DNA from 2 places in the Streptomyces sp. RLA123 genome. Region 2 is predicted to be linked to the other one. Evidence: predicted binding sites of a transcription regulator. Region 2 holds the regulator's gene; the other holds the start of a gene.
What was found. The regulator HspR, encoded in region 2, represses chaperone genes until heat shock. The targets are predictions, from matches to a motif close to TTGAGNNNNNNNNNCTCAA.
Positions count from the first base shown of each region.

Region 1: the regulator HspR is predicted to act here: its motif matches at 2,258-2,276, upstream of lon (endopeptidase La).

Region 1 is NZ_JBWDOR010000003.1:2,918,487-2,927,278, forward strand. Features, by position in the region: gene lon (endopeptidase La) at 1-2,235, opposite strand, end outside; partial or broken gene RV983_RS13015 (polyamine aminopropyltransferase) at 2,360-2,963, shown strand; gene RV983_RS13020 (response regulator transcription factor) at 3,025-3,771, shown strand; gene RV983_RS13025 (HAMP domain-containing sensor histidine kinase) at 3,768-4,862, shown strand; gene RV983_RS13030 (multifunctional oxoglutarate decarboxylase/oxoglutarate dehydrogenase thiamine pyrophosphate-binding subunit/dihydrolipoyllysine-residue succinyltransferase subunit) at 5,083-8,792, shown strand, end outside.
Region 2 is NZ_JBWDOR010000003.1:4,314,648-4,323,439, forward strand. Features, by position in the region: gene RV983_RS19640 (DsbA family protein) at 1-456, shown strand, start outside; gene RV983_RS19645 ((Fe-S)-binding protein) at 551-2,818, opposite strand; gene dnaK (molecular chaperone DnaK) at 3,154-4,998, shown strand; gene grpE (nucleotide exchange factor GrpE) at 4,995-5,657, shown strand; gene dnaJ (molecular chaperone DnaJ) at 5,700-6,884, shown strand; gene RV983_RS19665 (heat shock protein transcriptional repressor HspR) at 6,890-7,357, shown strand; gene RV983_RS19670 (PIN domain-containing protein) at 7,373-7,915, opposite strand; gene RV983_RS19675 (ImmA/IrrE family metallo-endopeptidase) at 7,912-8,792, opposite strand, start outside.

The DNA.
Region 1 (8,792 bases), 1.4 Mb from region 2:
CTTGACACCGCCGATGGGCAGTACGCGCCCGGTCAGCGACACCTCGCCGGTCATCGCCACGTCGGTGCGGACCCGGCGCCCCGACAGGAGCGAGGCCAGCGCGGTGGTCATGGTGACGCCCGCGCTCGGACCGTCCTTGGGAACCGCGCCCGCGGGGACGTGGATGTGGACGCCGCGCTCCTTCAGGTCGCCGACCGGCAGCTCCAGTTCGGCGCCGTGCGAACGCAGGAAGGAGAGCGCGATCTGCGCGGACTCCTTCATCACCTCGCCCAGCTGGCCGGTGAGCTGCAGTCCGCTGCCGCCGGTCTCCGGGTCGGCCAGCGACGCCTCGATGTAGAGGACGTCACCGCCCGCGCCGGTCACCGCCAGGCCCGTGGACACGCCCGGCACCGCCGTGCGCCGCTCCTGCGGGTCCTGCGCCGACTCCGGCACATGGTGCGGCCGCCCGATGAGGTCCCGCAGGTCTTCCGGGGTCACGGTGAACGGCAGCTCGCGCTCGCCGAGCTCGTGCTCGGCCGCGACCTTCCGCAGGATGCGGGCGATCGACCGCTCCAGGGTGCGCACGCCGGCCTCGCGGGTGTACTCCCCGGCCAGCCTGCGCAGCGCCGCGTCGTCGACGGCGACCTCGTCCTCGCCGAGCCCGGCCAGCTCTCGCTGGCGCGGCAGCAGGTGGTCACGGGCGATGACGACCTTCTCGTCCTCGGTGTAGCCGTCCAGCCGCACCAGTTCCATACGGTCCAGCAGCGGCTCCGGGATGGCCTCCAGGACGTTGGCGGTGGCGAGGAACACCACGTCGCTCAGGTCCAGTTCGACCTCCAGGTAGTGGTCCCGGAAGGTGTGGTTCTGGGCCGGGTCCAGGACCTCCAGCAGGGCCGCGGCCGGGTCGCCGCGGTAGTCGGAGCCCACCTTGTCGATCTCGTCCAGCAGGACCACCGGGTTCATCGACCCGGCCTCCTTGATGGCTCGGACGAGCCGGCCGGGCAGCGCGCCTACGTAGGTGCGCCGGTGGCCGCGGATCTCCGCCTCGTCGCGGACGCCGCCGAGCGCGACGCGCACGAACTTCCGTCCCATGGCGCGGGCCACGGACTCGCCGAGCGAGGTCTTGCCGACGCCGGGCGGGCCCACCAGGGCCAGCACCGCACCTCCGCGACGGCCGCCGACGACCCCGAGACCCCGGTCGGTGCGCCGCTTGCGCACGGCCAGGTACTCGGTGATGCGCTCCTTCACGTCCTCCAGGCCCGCGTGGTCGGCGTCCAGCACCGCCCGCGCGCCGGGGATGTCGTAGGCGTCCTGGGTCGTGGTGTTCCACGGCAGCTCCAGGACGGTGTCGAGCCAGGTGCGGATCCAGCTGCCCTCGGGGGACGCGTCGCTGGACCGCTCCAGCTTCTCGACCTCCTTCATGGCGGCCTCGCGCACCTTCTCGGGCAGGTCGGCGGCCTCGACGCGGGAACGGTAGTCGTCCGCCTCGTCCTCGGGGTCGCCGTTCAGCTCGGCCAGTTCCTTGCGGACGGCCTGGAGCTGCTGCCGCAGCAGGAACTCGCGCTGCTGCTTCTCCATGCCCTCCTGGACGTCCTTGCGGATGGTCTCCGCGACGTCCTGCTCGGCAAGGTGGTCGCGCAGCCACTGCGTGGCCAGCTTCAGCCGGGCGACCGGGTCCACGGTCTCCAGCAGCTCGACGCGCTGCTTGGTGGTGAGGAAGCCGGAGTAGCCGGCGTTGTCGGCCAGCTGCGAGACGTCGTCGATCTGCTGGACGCGGTCCACGATCTGCCAGGCACCGCGCTTGCGCAGCCAGCTGGTGGCCAGTGCCTTGTACTCCTTGACGAGCTCCGCGACGGTGCCGGGCGCCTCGGCGGGCACGGGCTCGGCGAGCTCGGTCCCCTCCACCCACAGGGCGGCGCCGGGTCCGGTCGTGCCGGCGCCGATGCGCACACGGCTGACGCCGCGGATCACGGCCCCGGGATCGCCGTCCGACAGCCGTCCCACCTGCTCGACGGTGCCCAGCGTGCCCACTCCCGCGTAGTCGCCGTCCACCCGGGGAACGAGCAGGACCCGCGGCTTGTTGCCGACACCGGGCAGACCGGACCGCTGTGCGGCCTGGGCCGCCTCGACCGCGGCGCGCGCCTCGGCGTCGGTGAGGTCCACGGGCACCACCATGCCCGGCAGGACCACCGCGTCGTCGAGCGGCAGCACGGGCAGGGTGAGCGGCGCGAACGCCGACGAAGACGATTGAGCCATTATCTCTCCCTAAGCAATCAAGTTGAGCTACACCGGCTCAATGCTTCTGATGCCCCAGGTGTTCCCCGAGCCGTGTTCGCTCTGAGCGATCGGCCGTTGACCGGCCGCTGATGACGCTGCGCTCATGCACGCGAGCGAAGAGGGACGACCCGGCACCTTCCTGATGGACACCTCCGACGGCCGCTCCGAGCGGCTGCTGGTCGACGCGGCCCCGGCGGCCCTGCCCGCGGACCGGGCGGACCTGTCGGTGCTGATCGGGGGTCTGGGTGTGGGCTTCTCCCTTGCCCAGCGCGGCGCGGGAGCCGCGCTGGGCGCGGATCACGGTGGCCGAGCGCGAGCGCGCGGTCGTCGAGTGGCACCTCGCCGGGCCCCTGGCACCGTTCTCCGAGCACGCGCTGGACGGTCCGCGGGTGGCGGTGCTGGAGGGCGACCTGGTGGCGTATCTGCGGGAGTCGGACGCGACCCACGACGCCCTGTGCCTGGGCATCGACAACGGACCCGACTGGACGGTCACCGAGGACAACCGCGGGCTGAACGGCCCTGAGGGCCTGGCGGCCTGCCGGGCGCGGCTCACACCCGGCGGCGCACTGACAGTATGGTCGGCCAAGCCGTCCGCCGCGTTCGAGGACGCACTGCGGACTGCGGGGTTCACGCAGGTCCAGACGGTGGAGACCCCCGCGAACCGGGGCGTTCCAGATGTCGTGCACCTGGCAACCGCACCCGCATAGCCGCGATACCGTCGTGCCCCGTACGCTGCTGCGCAACGCAAACGACCATGGGGGACCGCACATGGACACCACTCAGCCGACTCCGGGCGACGCCGCAGCGGTCGCGGCCACCCCCGGCGCACAGCGCCGGGTTCTGGTGGTCGAGGACGACGCGACGATCGCCGACGCCATCGCCGTACGCCTGCGGGCCGAGGGCTTCCAGGTCCGCACCGCCGGCGACGGGCCGGCCGCGGTGGAGGCCGCCGCCGCCTGGCAGCCCGATCTGCTGGTGCTCGACGTCATGCTGCCCGGCTACGACGGCCTGGAGGTCTGCCGCCGCGTGCAGGCCGCACGGCCCGTACCGGTGCTGATGCTCACCGCGCGCGACGACGAGACCGACATGCTGGTCGGCCTCGGCGTGGGCGCCGACGACTACATGACCAAGCCGTTCTCGCTGCGCGAGCTCGTCGCCCGCGTGCACGTCCTGCTGCGCCGCGTGGAGCGGGCCACCATCGCCGCCCGCGACCCGCGCGGCGCCAACATGCAGCTCGGCGACCTGGAGATCGACAACGCCCAGCGGCGGGTCCGGGTCCGCGGCGCGGACGTGCACCTGACGCCCACCGAGTTCGACCTGCTGGTGTGCCTGGCGCAGCAGCCGCGCGCCGTGCTCTCCCGCGAGCAGCTGCTCGCGGAGGTCTGGGACTGGGCGGACGCCTCGGGCACCCGGACCGTCGACAGCCACGTCAAGGCCCTGCGGCGGAAGATCGGCGCGGAGCGCATCCGTACCGTGCACGGCGTCGGCTACGCCCTCGAGACGCCCACGCCGTGAGCCCCTACAGCGCGCCACCCCCGCCGAGCCTGCGGGACCGTGTGTGGACCGCGCTGCGGCCGTGGGACCCGTTCCGGTCCATCAAGGCGGCGCTGCAGTTCCTGGTGATCGCCTCCGTGGCGATCACCACATTCCTCATCTATGTGGCGATGCACTCGGCGACCGAGATCAGGATCATCACGATCTTCTCGATCATCGCCTCTCTGCTCATCTCCCAGCTGGTCGCCCACGGGCTGACCGCGCCGCTGCGGGAGATGACCTCGGTCGCCATCGGCATGGCACGCGGCGACTACAGCCGCCGGGTCACCGCCTCCCGCCGCGACGAGGCCGGCGAGCTGGCCGACGCCTTCAACCGCATGGCCGCCGACTTGGAGGCCGTCGACCGGCACCGCAAGGAGCTGGTGGCGAATGTCTCACATGAGCTGCGCACACCGATCGCGGCACTGCGGGCGGTCCTGGAGAACGTCGTCGACGGTGTCTCCGAGGCCGATCCGGAGACCATGCGCACCGCGCTGCAGCAGGCCGAGCGGCTGAGCCTGCTCGTCGCCCACCTACTGGACCTGTCCCGCCTGGACAGCGGCATCGTGCCGCTGGACGCCAAGCGCTTCGAGGTGTGGCCGTACCTGTCGGCCGTGATCAAGACCGCGAGCCTGGGGCTCCAGGACGGCGGGCCGGGCGCCCGGGCGCGCAAGGACGTCCATCTGCACCTGGACGTCTCGCCGCCGGAGCTCACCGCGTACGCGGACGCGGAGCGGCTGCACCAGGTGGTCGCCAACCTGGTCGACAACGCCGTCAAGCACAGCCCGCCCAGCGGCCGGGTCACCATCCGCGCCCGGCGCGGCTCCGGCCCCGGCAGCCTGGACCTGGAGGTGCTGGACGAGGGCCCCGGCATTCCCGAGGCGGAGCGCACCCGGGTCTTCGAGCGCTTCAACCGCGGCACCGCGGGCCCCGGCGACGGCGGTACGGGACTGGGGCTGGCCATCGCCCGCTGGGCGGTGGACCTGCACGGCGGCGACATCAAGGTGGCCGAGTCCCCGCGCGGCTGCCGGATACGGGTCACGCTCCCGGGTTCCGCCCCGGTACCGGTCTGACGTGCGGTCTGACGTGCGCGGTCCGGCCGGGCCGCTCGCTGCGCCCGGCCAGAGGCTGTCGATTCGGGACCTCTTTCCCGCCAAACTCCGCGCCGAAACCGCCCTTTCGATGTGACTTAGGCGACGACTGGCCCCCGGGCCTGCATGAACCGGTCCAATAGGCGTAGCCTTTATTCCCGCTGTCCATCACCTTGTGAAGCGGAAGAGGGCGGTTACCGCCGTGTCGCCACAGTCCCCCAATAGCTCGAGTTCCCCCAGCCTCCGGCCGGGCGGTACCCCCAGGTCCGAAACCGACGGGCAGGGCCAGGACCCTGCCGCCGGATTCGGGCCGAACGAGTGGCTTGTCGATGAGATCTACCAGCAGTACCTCCAGGACCCGAACTCGGTGGACCGAGCCTGGTGGGACTTCTTCGCCGACTACAAGCCGGGAGCGGATACGGGTTCCGCGGTCGCCACGGGCCGTCCTCAGACGCCCCCCGCAGCAGCTCCGGCCGCTCCACCGGCCACCAACGGTGCCGGTGCCGCCGCGCCCGCCCCGGCAGCTCCGGCTCCGGCAGCTCCGGCTCCCGCGGCCCCGGCTCCCGCGGCTCCCGCGGCTCCGGCTCCCGCGGCTCCCGCGGCTCCGGCTCCCGCGCCGGTGAAGCCGGCCGCGGCCGCCCCTGCCCCGCCCGCACCGGCCCCGCCCGCACCGGCTCCGGCCGCCGCCGCGGCTCCCGCCCCGGTGAAGCCCGCCGCCGCGAAGCCCACCCCGGCGCAGCAGCCGACCCCGGCCCCCAAGGCCGCGGCCGCCGAGGGCGCCGCGGGTCCCGAGTTCGTGACGCTGCGCGGTCCGTCCGCGGCCGTGGCGAAGAACATGCACGCCTCGCTGGAGGTGCCCACGGCCACGTCCGTGCGCGCCATCCCGGTGAAGCTGCTGTTCGACAACCGCATCGTCATCAACAACCACCTCAAGCGCGCCCGCGGCGGCAAGGTCTCCTTCACGCACATCATCGGCTACGCCATGGTGCAGGCGCTGAAGATCATGCCCGCGATGAACTGGTCGTTCGCCGAGAAGGACGGCAAGCCGACGCTGGTCAAGCCCGAGCACGTCAACCTGGGCCTGGCCATCGACCTGGTCAAGCCCAACGGCGACCGCCAGCTCGTCGTCGCGGCGATCAAGCAGGCCGAGACCCTGAACTTCTTCGAGTTCTGGCAGGCCTACGAGGACATCGTCCGCCGCGCCCGCGTGGGCAAGCTGACCATGGACGACTTCACCGGCGTCACGGTCTCCCTGACCAACCCCGGCGGCATCGGCACCGTCCACTCGGTGCCGCGGCTCATGCCCGGGCAGTCGGTGATCCTCGGCGTCGGCTCGATGGACTACCCGGCCGAGTTCCAGGGCACCTCCCAGGACACCCTGAACAAGCTGGGCATCGCCAAGGTCATGACGCTGACCAGCACCTACGACCACCGGGTCATCCAGGGTGCCGCGTCCGGCGAGTTCCTGCGGATCATGAACCAGCTGCTGCTGGGCGAGAACAACTTCTTCGACGACATCTTCGAGGCGCTGCGCATCCCCTACGAGCCGGTCCGCTGGCTCAAGGACATCGACGCCAGCCACGACGACGACGTCACCAAGGCCGCCCGCGTCTTCGAGCTGATCCACTCCTACCGGGTCCGCGGCCACGTCATGGCCGACACCGACCCGCTGGAGTACAAGCAGCGCAAGCACCCCGACCTCGACATCACCGAGCACGGGCTCACCCTGTGGGACCTGGAGCGCGAGTTCGCGGTCGGCGGCTTCGCCGGCAAGTCCCTGATGAAGCTGCGCGACATCCTCGGCGTGCTGCGCGACTCGTACTGCCGCACCGTGGGCATCGAGTTCATGCACATCCAGGACCCGCTGCAGCGCAAGTGGATCCAGGACCGCGTCGAGCGCGCGCACACCAAGCCCGAGCGCGACGAGCAGCTGCGCATCCTGCGCCGGCTCAACGCCGCCGAGGCCTTCGAGACGTTCCTGCAGACCAAGTACGTCGGCCAGAAGCGCTTCTCGCTGGAGGGCGGCGAGTCCGTCATCCCGCTGCTCGACGCCGTCATCGACGCGGCCGCCGAGTCGCGCCTGGACGAGGTCGTCGTCGGCATGGCCCACCGCGGCCGGCTGAACGTGCTGGCCAACATCGTCGGCAAGTCGTACGCGCAGATCTTCCGCGAGTTCGAGGGCAACCTCGACCCGAAGTCGATGCACGGCTCCGGCGACGTGAAGTACCACCTGGGCGCCCAGGGCACCTTCACGGGTCTGGACGGCGAGCAGATCAAGGTGTCGCTGGCCGCCAACCCCTCGCACCTGGAGGCGGTCGACCCGATCGTCGAGGGCATCGCCCGTGCCAAGCAGGACGTCATCGGCAAGGGCGGCACCGACTTCACCGTCATGCCGGTCGTCCTCCACGGCGACGCGGCCTTCGCCGGCCAGGGCGTGGTGGCGGAGACCCTCAACATGTCGCAGCTGCGCGGCTACCGCACCGGCGGCACCGTGCACGTGGTGATCAACAACCAGGTCGGCTTCACCGCCGCCCCGGAGTCCTCGCGCTCGTCGATGTACAGCACCGACGTCGCGCGCATGATCGAGGCGCCGATCTTCCACGTCAACGGCGACGACCCGGAGGCCGTGGTCCGCGTCGCGCGGCTCGCCTTCGAGTTCCGCCAGGCGTTCAACAAGGACGTCGTCATCGACCTCATCTGCTACCGCCGCCGCGGTCACAACGAGGCCGACAACCCGTCCTTCACCCAGCCGCTGATGTACGACCTGATCGACAAGAAGCGCTCGGTGCGCAAGCTCTACACCGAGTCCCTGATCGGCCGCGGCGACATCACCCTGGAAGAGGCCGAGCAGGCCCTGCAGGACTACCAGGGCCAGCTGGAGAAGGTCTTCACCGAGGTCCGCGAGGCCACCGCGCCCGTCGTCTCGCAGCAGGAGCAGGACGCGCCCGCCGGACCGGAGTTCCCGGTCCCGGTCGCGACCGCGATCAGCCAGGAGTCCGTCAAGCGGATCGCGGCCTCGCAGGTCAACATCCCCGACCGGATCACCGTCCACCCGCGTCTGCTGCCGCAGTTGCAGCGCCGGGCGGCCATGGTCGAGGACGGCACCATCGACTGGGCCATGGGCGAGACCCTCGCCATCGGCTCCCTGCTGATGGAGGGCACCCCGGTCCGGCTCGCCGGCCAGGACTCCCGCCGCGGCACCTTCGGCCAGCGGCACGCCGTCCTGGTGGACCGGGAGACCGGCGAGGACTACACCCCGCTGCTCTACCTCTCCGAAGACCAGGCGCGTTACAACATCTACGACTCGCTGCTCAGCGAGTACGCGGCGATGGGCTTCGAGTACGGCTACTCGCTCGCCCGCCCGGACGCGCTCGTCGCCTGGGAGGCCCAGTTCGGTGACTTCGTCAACGGCGCGCAGACCGTCGTCGACGAGTTCATCTCCTCCGCCGAGCAGAAGTGGGGCCAGACCTCCGGCGTCACCCTGCTCCTCCCGCACGGCTACGAGGGCCAGGGCCCGGACCACTCGTCCGCGCGCATCGAGCGCTTCCTCCAGCTGTGCGGGCAGAACAACATGACGGTCGCGGTCCCGACCACCCCGGCGAACTACTTCCACCTCCTGCGGTGGCAGGTCCACAACCCGCACCACAAGCCGCTCATCGTCTTCACCCCGAAGTCGATGCTGCGTCTGAAGGCGGCGACCTCGACGACCGAGGAGTTCACCTCCGGTCAGTTCCAGCCGGTCATCGGCGACTCCGCCGTCAGGCCGGAAGAGGTCCGCAAGGTCGTCTTCTGCTCCGGCAAGGTCTACTACGACCTCGTCGCCGAGCGGGAGAAGCGCGGTGCCTTCGACACCGCCCTCATCCGCATCGAGCGTCTCTACCCGCTCCCGGGCCTGGAGATCCAGGCCGCCCT
Region 2 (8,792 bases):
CCGCAGTTGGCGGCGCTGGCGGCGGACGGCCGGATCCGGATCCAGTACACGCTGGCCTCGTTCCTCGACGAGAAGCTGGGCGGCGAGGGCTCCCTGAGGGCCGGGAACGCCCTGCGTGCCTCCGTCGAGGCCGGCAGGGGCGCCTTCACGACGTACCACGAGACGCTCTACGCCCACCAGCCCAGCGAGACCGAGGACGGCTTCACCGACGCGTACTTGCTGAAGCTCGCGGAGGGTGTCGACGGGCTGCGCGGCGCCGCCTTCGACCAGGCCGTGGGCAAGGGGTCCTACCGGGACTTCGTCACCGCCTCCGAGGACGCGTTCGTCAAGAGCGGTGCCACGGGCACCCCGTACGTCACGATCGACGGCGAGGCGGTGTCCCAGGCCGACCTCCAGAAGCTGTTCGACCCGGCGTCCTTCGCGCTGCTGCTGCGGCAGGCCGGGATCGGCGGCTGACGGCCCCGTACCAGGCCGCCCCGCACAACGCCGGTGGGCGCGTACGGACTTCCGTACGCGCCCACCGGCGTTGCGATGTGAGGGACGGGCCCGCCTACTTCGCGGGCTCGGGCTCCGGTTCCACGGCCGTCTCCTGCGCGCCGTCCGGGTCGAGCGGGGTCCTGACGGAGTCCAGCAGCAGCTGGGCGACGTCGACGACCTGCAGCGTCTCCTTGGCCTTGCCCTCGTTCTTCCGGCCGTTGACGGAGTCCGAGAGCATCACCAGGCAGAACGGGCAGGCGGTGGAGACGATGTCCGGGTTGAGGGACAGGGCCTCGTCGACGCGCTCGTTGTTGATGCGCTTGCCGATCCGCTCCTCCATCCACATGCGGGCGCCGCCGGCGCCGCAGCAGAAGCCGCGCTCCTTGTGGCGGTGCATCTCCTCGTTCCGCAGCCCCGGCACCTTGGCGATGATCTCGCGCGGCGGTGTGTAGACCTTGTTGTGGCGGCCCAGGTAGCAGGGGTCGTGGTAGGTGATGACGCCCTCGACCGGGGTGACGGGGACGAGCCTGCCCTCGTCGACCAGGTGCTGGAGCAGCTGGGTGTGGTGGATGACCTCGTACTCGCCGCCGAGCTGCGGGTACTCGTTCGCCAGGGTGTTGAAGCAGTGCGGGCAGGTGGCGACGATCTTCTTCTTCGAGGCGGGGAGCTTGGTGCTCGCGTCCTCGTCGTCCTCGCCGAAGGCCATGTTCAGCATCGCGACGTTCTCGGCGCCGAGCTGCTGGAAGAGGAACTCGTTGCCCAGGCGGCGGGCGGAGTCACCGGTGCAGTTCTCCTCGCCGCCCATGATCGCGAACTTCACGCCCGCGATGTTGAGCAGCTCGGCGAAGGCCTTGGTGGTCTTCTTGGCCCGGTCCTCCAGGGAGCCGGCGCAGCCGACCCAGTAGAGGTACTCCACCTCCGTGAGGTCCTCGATGTCCTCGCCCACGACGGGGACCTCGAAGTCGACCTCCTTGACCCACGCCAGGCGCTGCTTCTTGGGCAGGCCCCAGGGGTTGCCCTTCTTCTCCAGGTTCTTGAGCATCGTGCCCGCCTCGGACGGGAACGCGGACTCGATCATGACCTGGTAGCGGCGCATGTCGACGATGTGGTCGATGTGCTCGATGTCCACGGGGCACTGCTCGACGCACGCGCCGCAGGTGGTGCAGGACCACAGGACGTCGGGGTCGATGACGCCGTTCTCCTCGGCGGTGCCGATCAGCGGGCGCTCGGCCTCGGCGAGGGCCGCGGGAGGGACAGCCGCGAGCTGCTCCTCGGACGCCTTCTCCTCGCCCTCCATGGTCTTGCCGCCGCCGGCGAGCAGGTAGGGCGCCTTGGCGTGCGCGTGGTCGCGCAGCGACATGATCAGCAGCTTGGGGGAGAGCGGCTTGCCGGTGTTCCAGGCGGGGCACTGCGACTGGCAGCGGCCGCACTCGGTGCAGGTCGAGAAGTCGAGGATGCCCTTCCAGGCGAACTGCTCCACCTGGCTGACGCCGAAGACGTCGTCCTCGCCCGGGTCCTCGAAGTCGATCGGCTTGCCGCCGGAGGTCATCGGCAGCAGGGCGCCGAGCGCGACACCGCCGTCGGCGTTGCGCTTGAACCAGATGTTCGGGAAGGCCAGGAAACGGTGCCAGGCGACGCCCATGTCGGTCTTGAGGGCGACCGTGATCATCCAGATGAACGAGGTGCCGATCTTGATCATCGCGGTCAGGTAGACCAGGTTCTGCAGCGTCGTGACGCTCAGCCCCTTGAAGGCCGCGACCAGCGGGTACGAGGCGAAGTAGGCGGCCTCGTAGCCGTGCACGCCCGCCAGGGCGCCCTCCAGGCCGCGCAGCGTCATGATCGCGAGGCCGATGATGAGGATGACGGCCTCGACGAAGTACGCCTGGCCGAGGTTGGAGCCGGAGAAGCGGGACTTGCGCCCGGCCCGGCTCGGCAGCGACAGCTGGCGGATGACGATCAGCGTGAGGATGCCGAGCGTCGTCATCAGGCCGATGAATTCGACGAACACCTCGTACGGCAGCCAGTGGCCGATGACCGGCAGCGCCCAGTCGGCCTGGAAGAGCTGCCCGAAGGCGTTCACCAGGGTGAGGACGAGGGAGAAGAAGCCGACGGCGACGAACCAGTGCGCGACGCCGACCACGCCCCAGCGGTTCATCCGGGTGTGCCCCAGGAACTCCCGGACCACCGTGAGGGTGCGCGCGCGCCAGTCGTCGGTGCGCGTGCCCGCGGGTACGTTCTGGCCGAGTCGTACGAACCGGTAGATCTGGGCGATGGCTCGGCTGAACAGCGCCACGCCGACCACGGCGAGTACCAGCGACACGATGATCGCGGCGAGTTGCATTTCAGGGCTCCTCGGGCCTGCGAGAGCGGAGGCGCGGGCCGACTGCCCGGCTGGCTACTAAGCAGTAACTTATGTGGTTCTCCTGAGGGTACCCAGTATCGGCGCGCGTGCGCAGCCGCGCCGCCGGTGATCTGTGTCGCTGAGGGCGGCCTTGCCCGGTCGGCGGCCGGCGCCGGACCGGGGCGGGACGGGCCGCCGTCGCGCTCCGCGGGCGGCCATGCGCGCAGGGTCGGCGCTAAAGTTGAGCGGACGTGACTCAGGTCTGTTGACAGCGAGAGAACCGTCCGGCATCCTTGAGTCAGTTCCACTCATGTAGGCAGTTGGAGGGTTTCACCATGGCACGTGCGGTCGGCATCGACCTGGGCACGACTAACTCCGTCGTCAGCGTTCTCGAAGGCGGCGAGCCCACCGTCATCACCAACGCCGAGGGTGCCAGGACCACGCCGTCCGTCGTCGCCTTCGCGAAGAACGGTGAGGTTCTCGTCGGCGAGGTCGCCAAGCGGCAGGCCGTCACCAACGTCGACAGGACCGTCCGGTCGGTCAAGCGCCACATGGGCACCGACTGGCGGATCAACCTGGACGGCAAGGACTTCAACCCGCAGCAGATGAGCGCCTTCATCCTGCAGAAGCTGAAGCGTGACGCCGAGGCATACCTGGGCGAGAAGGTGACCGACGCGGTCATCACCGTCCCGGCGTACTTCAACGACTCCGAGCGCCAGGCCACCAAGGAGGCCGGCGAGATCGCGGGCCTCAACGTCCTGCGTATCGTCAACGAGCCCACGGCCGCCGCCCTGGCGTACGGCCTGGACAAGGACGACCAGACCATCCTCGTCTTCGACCTCGGTGGCGGCACCTTCGACGTCTCGCTGCTGGAGATCGGCGACGGCGTCGTCGAGGTGAAGGCCACCAACGGCGACAACCACCTCGGTGGTGACGACTGGGACCAGCGCATCGTCGACTTCCTGGTGAAGCAGTTCGCCTCGGGTCACGGCGTGGACCTGTCCAAGGACAAGATGGCGCTGCAGCGTCTGCGCGAGGCCGCCGAGAAGGCGAAGATCGAGCTGTCCTCGTCCACCGAGACCTCGATCAACCTGCCCTACATCACGGCGTCCGCCGAGGGCCCGCTGCACCTGGACGAGCGCCTCACCCGCGCCCAGTTCCAGCAGCTGTCCGCGGACCTGCTGGAGCGCTGCAAGATCCCGTTCCACAACGTCATCAAGGACGCGGGCATCCAGCTCTCCGAGATCGACCACGTCGTTCTCGTCGGTGGCTCCACCCGCATGCCCGCCGTCGCCGAGCTCGTCAAGGAGCTGACCGGCGGTCAGGACGCCAACAAGGGCGTGAACCCGGACGAGGTCGTGGCCATCGGTGCCGCGCTCCAGGCCGGTGTGCTCAAGGGCGAGGTCAAGGACGTCCTGCTGCTCGACGTCACCCCGCTGTCCCTCGGTATCGAGACCAAGGGCGGCATCATGACCAAGCTGATCGAGCGCAACACCACGATCCCGACGAAGCGTTCGGAGATCTTCACCACGGCCGAGGACAACCAGCCGTCGGTCCAGATCCAGGTCTACCAGGGCGAGCGCGAGATCGCGGCGTACAACAAGAAGCTCGGCATGTTCGAGCTCACGGGCCTGCCGCCGGCCCCGCGCGGCATCCCGCAGATCGAGGTCGCCTTCGACATCGACGCCAACGGCATCATGCACGTCTCCGCCAAGGACCTCGGTACCGGCAAGGAGCAGCGCATGACCGTCACCGGTGGCTCCGCGCTGCCGAAGGACGACATCGACCGCATGATGCGCGAGGCCGAGCAGTACGCGGAGGAGGACCACAAGCGCCGTGAGTCCGCCGAGACCCGCAACCAGGCCGAGCAGCTGGTCTACCAGACGGAGAAGTTCCTCAAGGACAACGAGGACAAGGTCCCCGGTGACGTCAAGACCGAGGTCGAGGCGGCCGTCGAGGACCTGAAGGAGAAGCTGAAGGGCGAGGACTCCGCCGCCATCCGCGAGGCCACCGAGAAGGTCGCCGCCACTTCCCAGAAGCTGGGCCAGGCGCTCTACGCCAACGCCCAGGCCGAGGGTGGCGCGGCCGGTGCCGCCGGTGCCGCGGGCGGTGCCCAGGCCGACGACGACGTCGTCGACGCCGAGATCGTCGACGAGGACAAGAAGGACGGTGCCGCGTGACGGAGGAGACCCCGGGCTTCGAGCAGGAGCCTGACGTCCCCTCTGCCGAGGCTGGTGCCGCGTCGTCCGCGGACTCCGCGGGTGACACGGCACCGGGTGCCGGGTCCGCCGAGCAGGCGGCCCCGGCGGCCCCGGCCGGGGACGCGAACGCCACGGTCGCTCTGCAGGCGCAGCTGGACCAGGTGCGTACGGCGCTCGGTGAGCGCACGGCGGACCTGCAGCGGCTCCAGGCGGAGTACCAGAACTACCGCCGCCGGGTGGAGCGGGACCGCATCGCCGTCCGCGAGGTCGCGATCGCCAATCTGCTCACCGAACTGCTTCCCGTGCTCGACGACATCGGCCGTGCCCGGGACCACAAGGAACTGGTCGGCGGCTTCAAGTCGGTCGGCGAGTCCCTGGAGACGGTGGCCGCCAAGCTGGGCCTCCAGCAGTTCGGCAAGGAGGGCGAGCCCTTCGACCCGCTGGTGCACGAGGCCCTGATGCACAGCTACTCGCCGGACGTCGCACAGACGACCTGCGTGCAGATCCTGCAGCCCGGGTATCGCATCGGAGAGCGCACCATCCGCCCCGCGCGGGTGGCGGTCGCCGAGCCCCAGCCGGGCACGCAGAGCAACGCTGACTCGGCGGACGAGGAGAACGGTGGCCCGGAACAGGGCTGACGTGAGTCGCGCGCAGAAGGCACGGAAGGAGGGACGCCGGGGATGAGCATCAGCAGGGATTTGTTCGAGAAGGATCTCTACAAGGTCCTCGGCGTCCCGAAGGACGCCACCGAGGCGGAGATCAAGAAGGCGTACCGGAAGCTCGCCCGCGAGTTCCACCCGGACGCCAACAAGGGCGACGCCAAGGCCGAGGAGCGCTTCAAGGAGATCTCCGAGGCCAATGACGTCCTCTCGGACCCCAAGCGCCGCAAGGAGTACGACGAGGGTCGCGCCCTCTTCGGCAACGGCGGCCTCCGCGGCGGCCCGGCCGGCGCGGGCGGGTTCGGCTTCGACCTCGGTGATCTCTTCGGCGGTGGCGCCGCCGGCGGTACCGGCGCGCCCCAGGGCGGCGGCTTCGGCGGCGGCCTCGGGGACGTGTTCGGCGGTCTGTTCAACCGGGGCGGTACGACGACCCGTACGCAGCCCCGGCGCGGCCAGGACGTCGAGACCGAGGTGACGCTGAAGTTCACCGAGGCGGTGGACGGTGCCACGGTCCCGCTGAAGATGACCAGCCAGGCCCCCTGCAAGGCCTGTTCGGGCACCGGCGACAAGAACGGCACGCCGCGGGTGTGCCCGACCTGCGTCGGCACCGGCCAGGTCTCACGCGGCGGCGGTGGCGGTTTCTCGCTCACCGACCCCTGCGTGGACTGCAAGGGCCGCGGCCTGATCGCGCAGGACCCCTGCGAGGTCTGCAACGGCAGCGGCCGGGCCCGCTCGGCGCGCACCATGCAGGTGCGCATCCCGGCCGGTGTCACCGACGGGCAGCGCATCCGGCTGCGCGGCAAGGGCGGCCCCGGCGAGCGCGGCGGCCCGGGCGGCGACCTGTACGTCACCGTGCACGTCGACGCCCACCCGGTCTTCGGCCGTAAGGGCGACAACCTCACCGTCGTGGTGCCGGTCTCCTTCACGGAGGCGGCTCTCGGCGGCGAGATCAAGGTCCCGACGCTCGGCGGTCCCCCGGTCACCCTGAAGTTGCCCCCGGGCACGCCCAACGGGCGTACGCTGCGGGCGCGTGGCAAGGGCGGCGTCCGCAAGGACGGTACGCACGGCGATCTGCTGGTCACCGTCGAGGTCGCTGTTCCGGCGGCCACCGAGGGCAAGGCGCTGGACGCCCTGGAGGCGTACCGCGAGGCGACCGCGGACACCGATCCGCGGGCAGAGCTGTTCCAGGCCGCGAAGGGAGTCTGAAACCGATGAGCATGGGCGGCGGCATGCGGGGCGGACGGGGCCGCAACCCGTACGAGCTGACGGACGAGTCCCCCGTCTATGTCATCTCGGTGGCGGCTCAGCTCTCCGGCCTGCACCCTCAGACCCTCCGGCAGTACGACCGGCTCGGCCTGGTCTCGCCCGACCGCACGGCCGGCCGGGGCCGCCGCTACTCGGCCCGTGACATCGAGCTGCTGCGCGAGGTCCAGCGTCTGTCACAGGACGAGGGCATCAACCTCGCGGGCATCAAGCGCATCATCGAACTGGAGAACCAGGTCGCTGCCCTCCAGTCGCGGGTGGCCGAGCTGGCCGCCGCGGTCGAGGGCGCCGCGGCTGCCATGCAGCAGCGCGAAGCGGCCGTCCACGCCTCCTACCGGCGGGACCTGGTGCCGTACCAGGACGTTCAGCAGACGTCGGCGCTGGTGGTGTGGCGGCCCGCCAGGCGGCCCGAGTAGACCCGGCGAAGCTCTCTACGCCAGCAGGTCGGCGGGCCCCTGCGACACGTGGTGCAGATGGCGGCCCGAGGCGATCATGGCGTGCAGCAGCCGGTGGCCCTCCGCCGCGGGCACGAGCCCCTCGGCGCATGCGTCCCGCATCAGGTCGAAGGTCTCCTTCGTGGTGATGCCGCGCCGGCGCGTGAAGTTGCGGGCGGAGCGGTCGTCGGTGATCCAGACGGAGCCGCGGAACTCCCGCCGCCGCGTGATCAGTACACAGGTCTCGGCCTCCCCGAGATGCCGGGTCGGCGCGTTCGCCGGGCCGCCGAAGACCGCGCGGCGCAGCCGGTCGACCTCCCGCAGCTCGTCCCTCTCGGTGATCTCCACGGGCTCGCCCAGCCAGCCGGCCTCGGCGAGCCCGGTCAGCCGGGGGAGGAACCGCGCGGAGCGGGCGGCCTCGTGGGCGACGGCCTGGGTCCAGCGGCCGCGGCCGTCCAGCACCTTCTCCAGCAGGAGCATCCGGTCCACGGCGGCGAAGTTGCACAGGACGGTGTTGTCCGGGAACCACCAGGCGGTCATGGCTGGAAGACCAGGTCCCCTTCTTCCGCGTCCTGTTGATCGTTGCCGCCTGCGGTGCCGTTGCCGTTCCCGTCGCCTGGCGCGGGTTCGGGGGCCAGCAGATCGTGCAGCCGCTCGACGTCCGTGTCCAGCAGCGCGGCCAGCGGGCGCAGGGTCGTCTCCCCCGCCAGATAGGCCTTGTACAACTCCGAGGCCAGGCGCGGCGGGAAGCGTTCCGCCGAGGCCCGCGCCGCCTGCCGCTGGTACTCGTCGCCGGCGCCCGCCAGCAGATGGCAGGACTCGGTGGTCAGGCCGCGCAGGTGCTTGCGGCGTGGGGCGTCGATCAGGCCGAGTTGGTGCAGCCGCGCGGCGAGCGCGCTCGGCGACACCCGGAAGCGGACGACCAGCCGCTCGAAGGCCGTGTCGGTCAGCTCCCCCTCCGCGGCGGCGGCCTCGGTCAACTCCCGTGCGGGCATCAGCAGATGCGAGGCGAAGACATTGGCCCGCACCTCGGCCAGGTCCTTCTGCCGTCCGGGGGCGACGTGGGACTCCACCACCACGCTGCGGGCGTCCTTGGCGAGGATGTGGCAGAGCTCGTGGGCCAGGGTGAAGCGCTGCCGCGTCCACAGGTCGGTGGACGCGACGAGGACGAGGCGGAAGGTGTCGGTCTGCCACGCGAGTCCGTCCACAGCCTGGGGAAGCCCGGTGATGGCCACGTCCACCCCGAAGTGCTCCTCGACCGCGGCGATCAGCTCGTCCGTCTCCAGCTCTGCGGCCGGCAGCCGGTCCCGTGCCTCCTCGGCCAGCCGCTCGCCCTGCGCGGCGTACCGCTCCAGCGCGGGATCCGCCTCCGGCACGGCGGGCAGCTCCGCTGCCCGCCCGAGCAGTTCCAGCACCT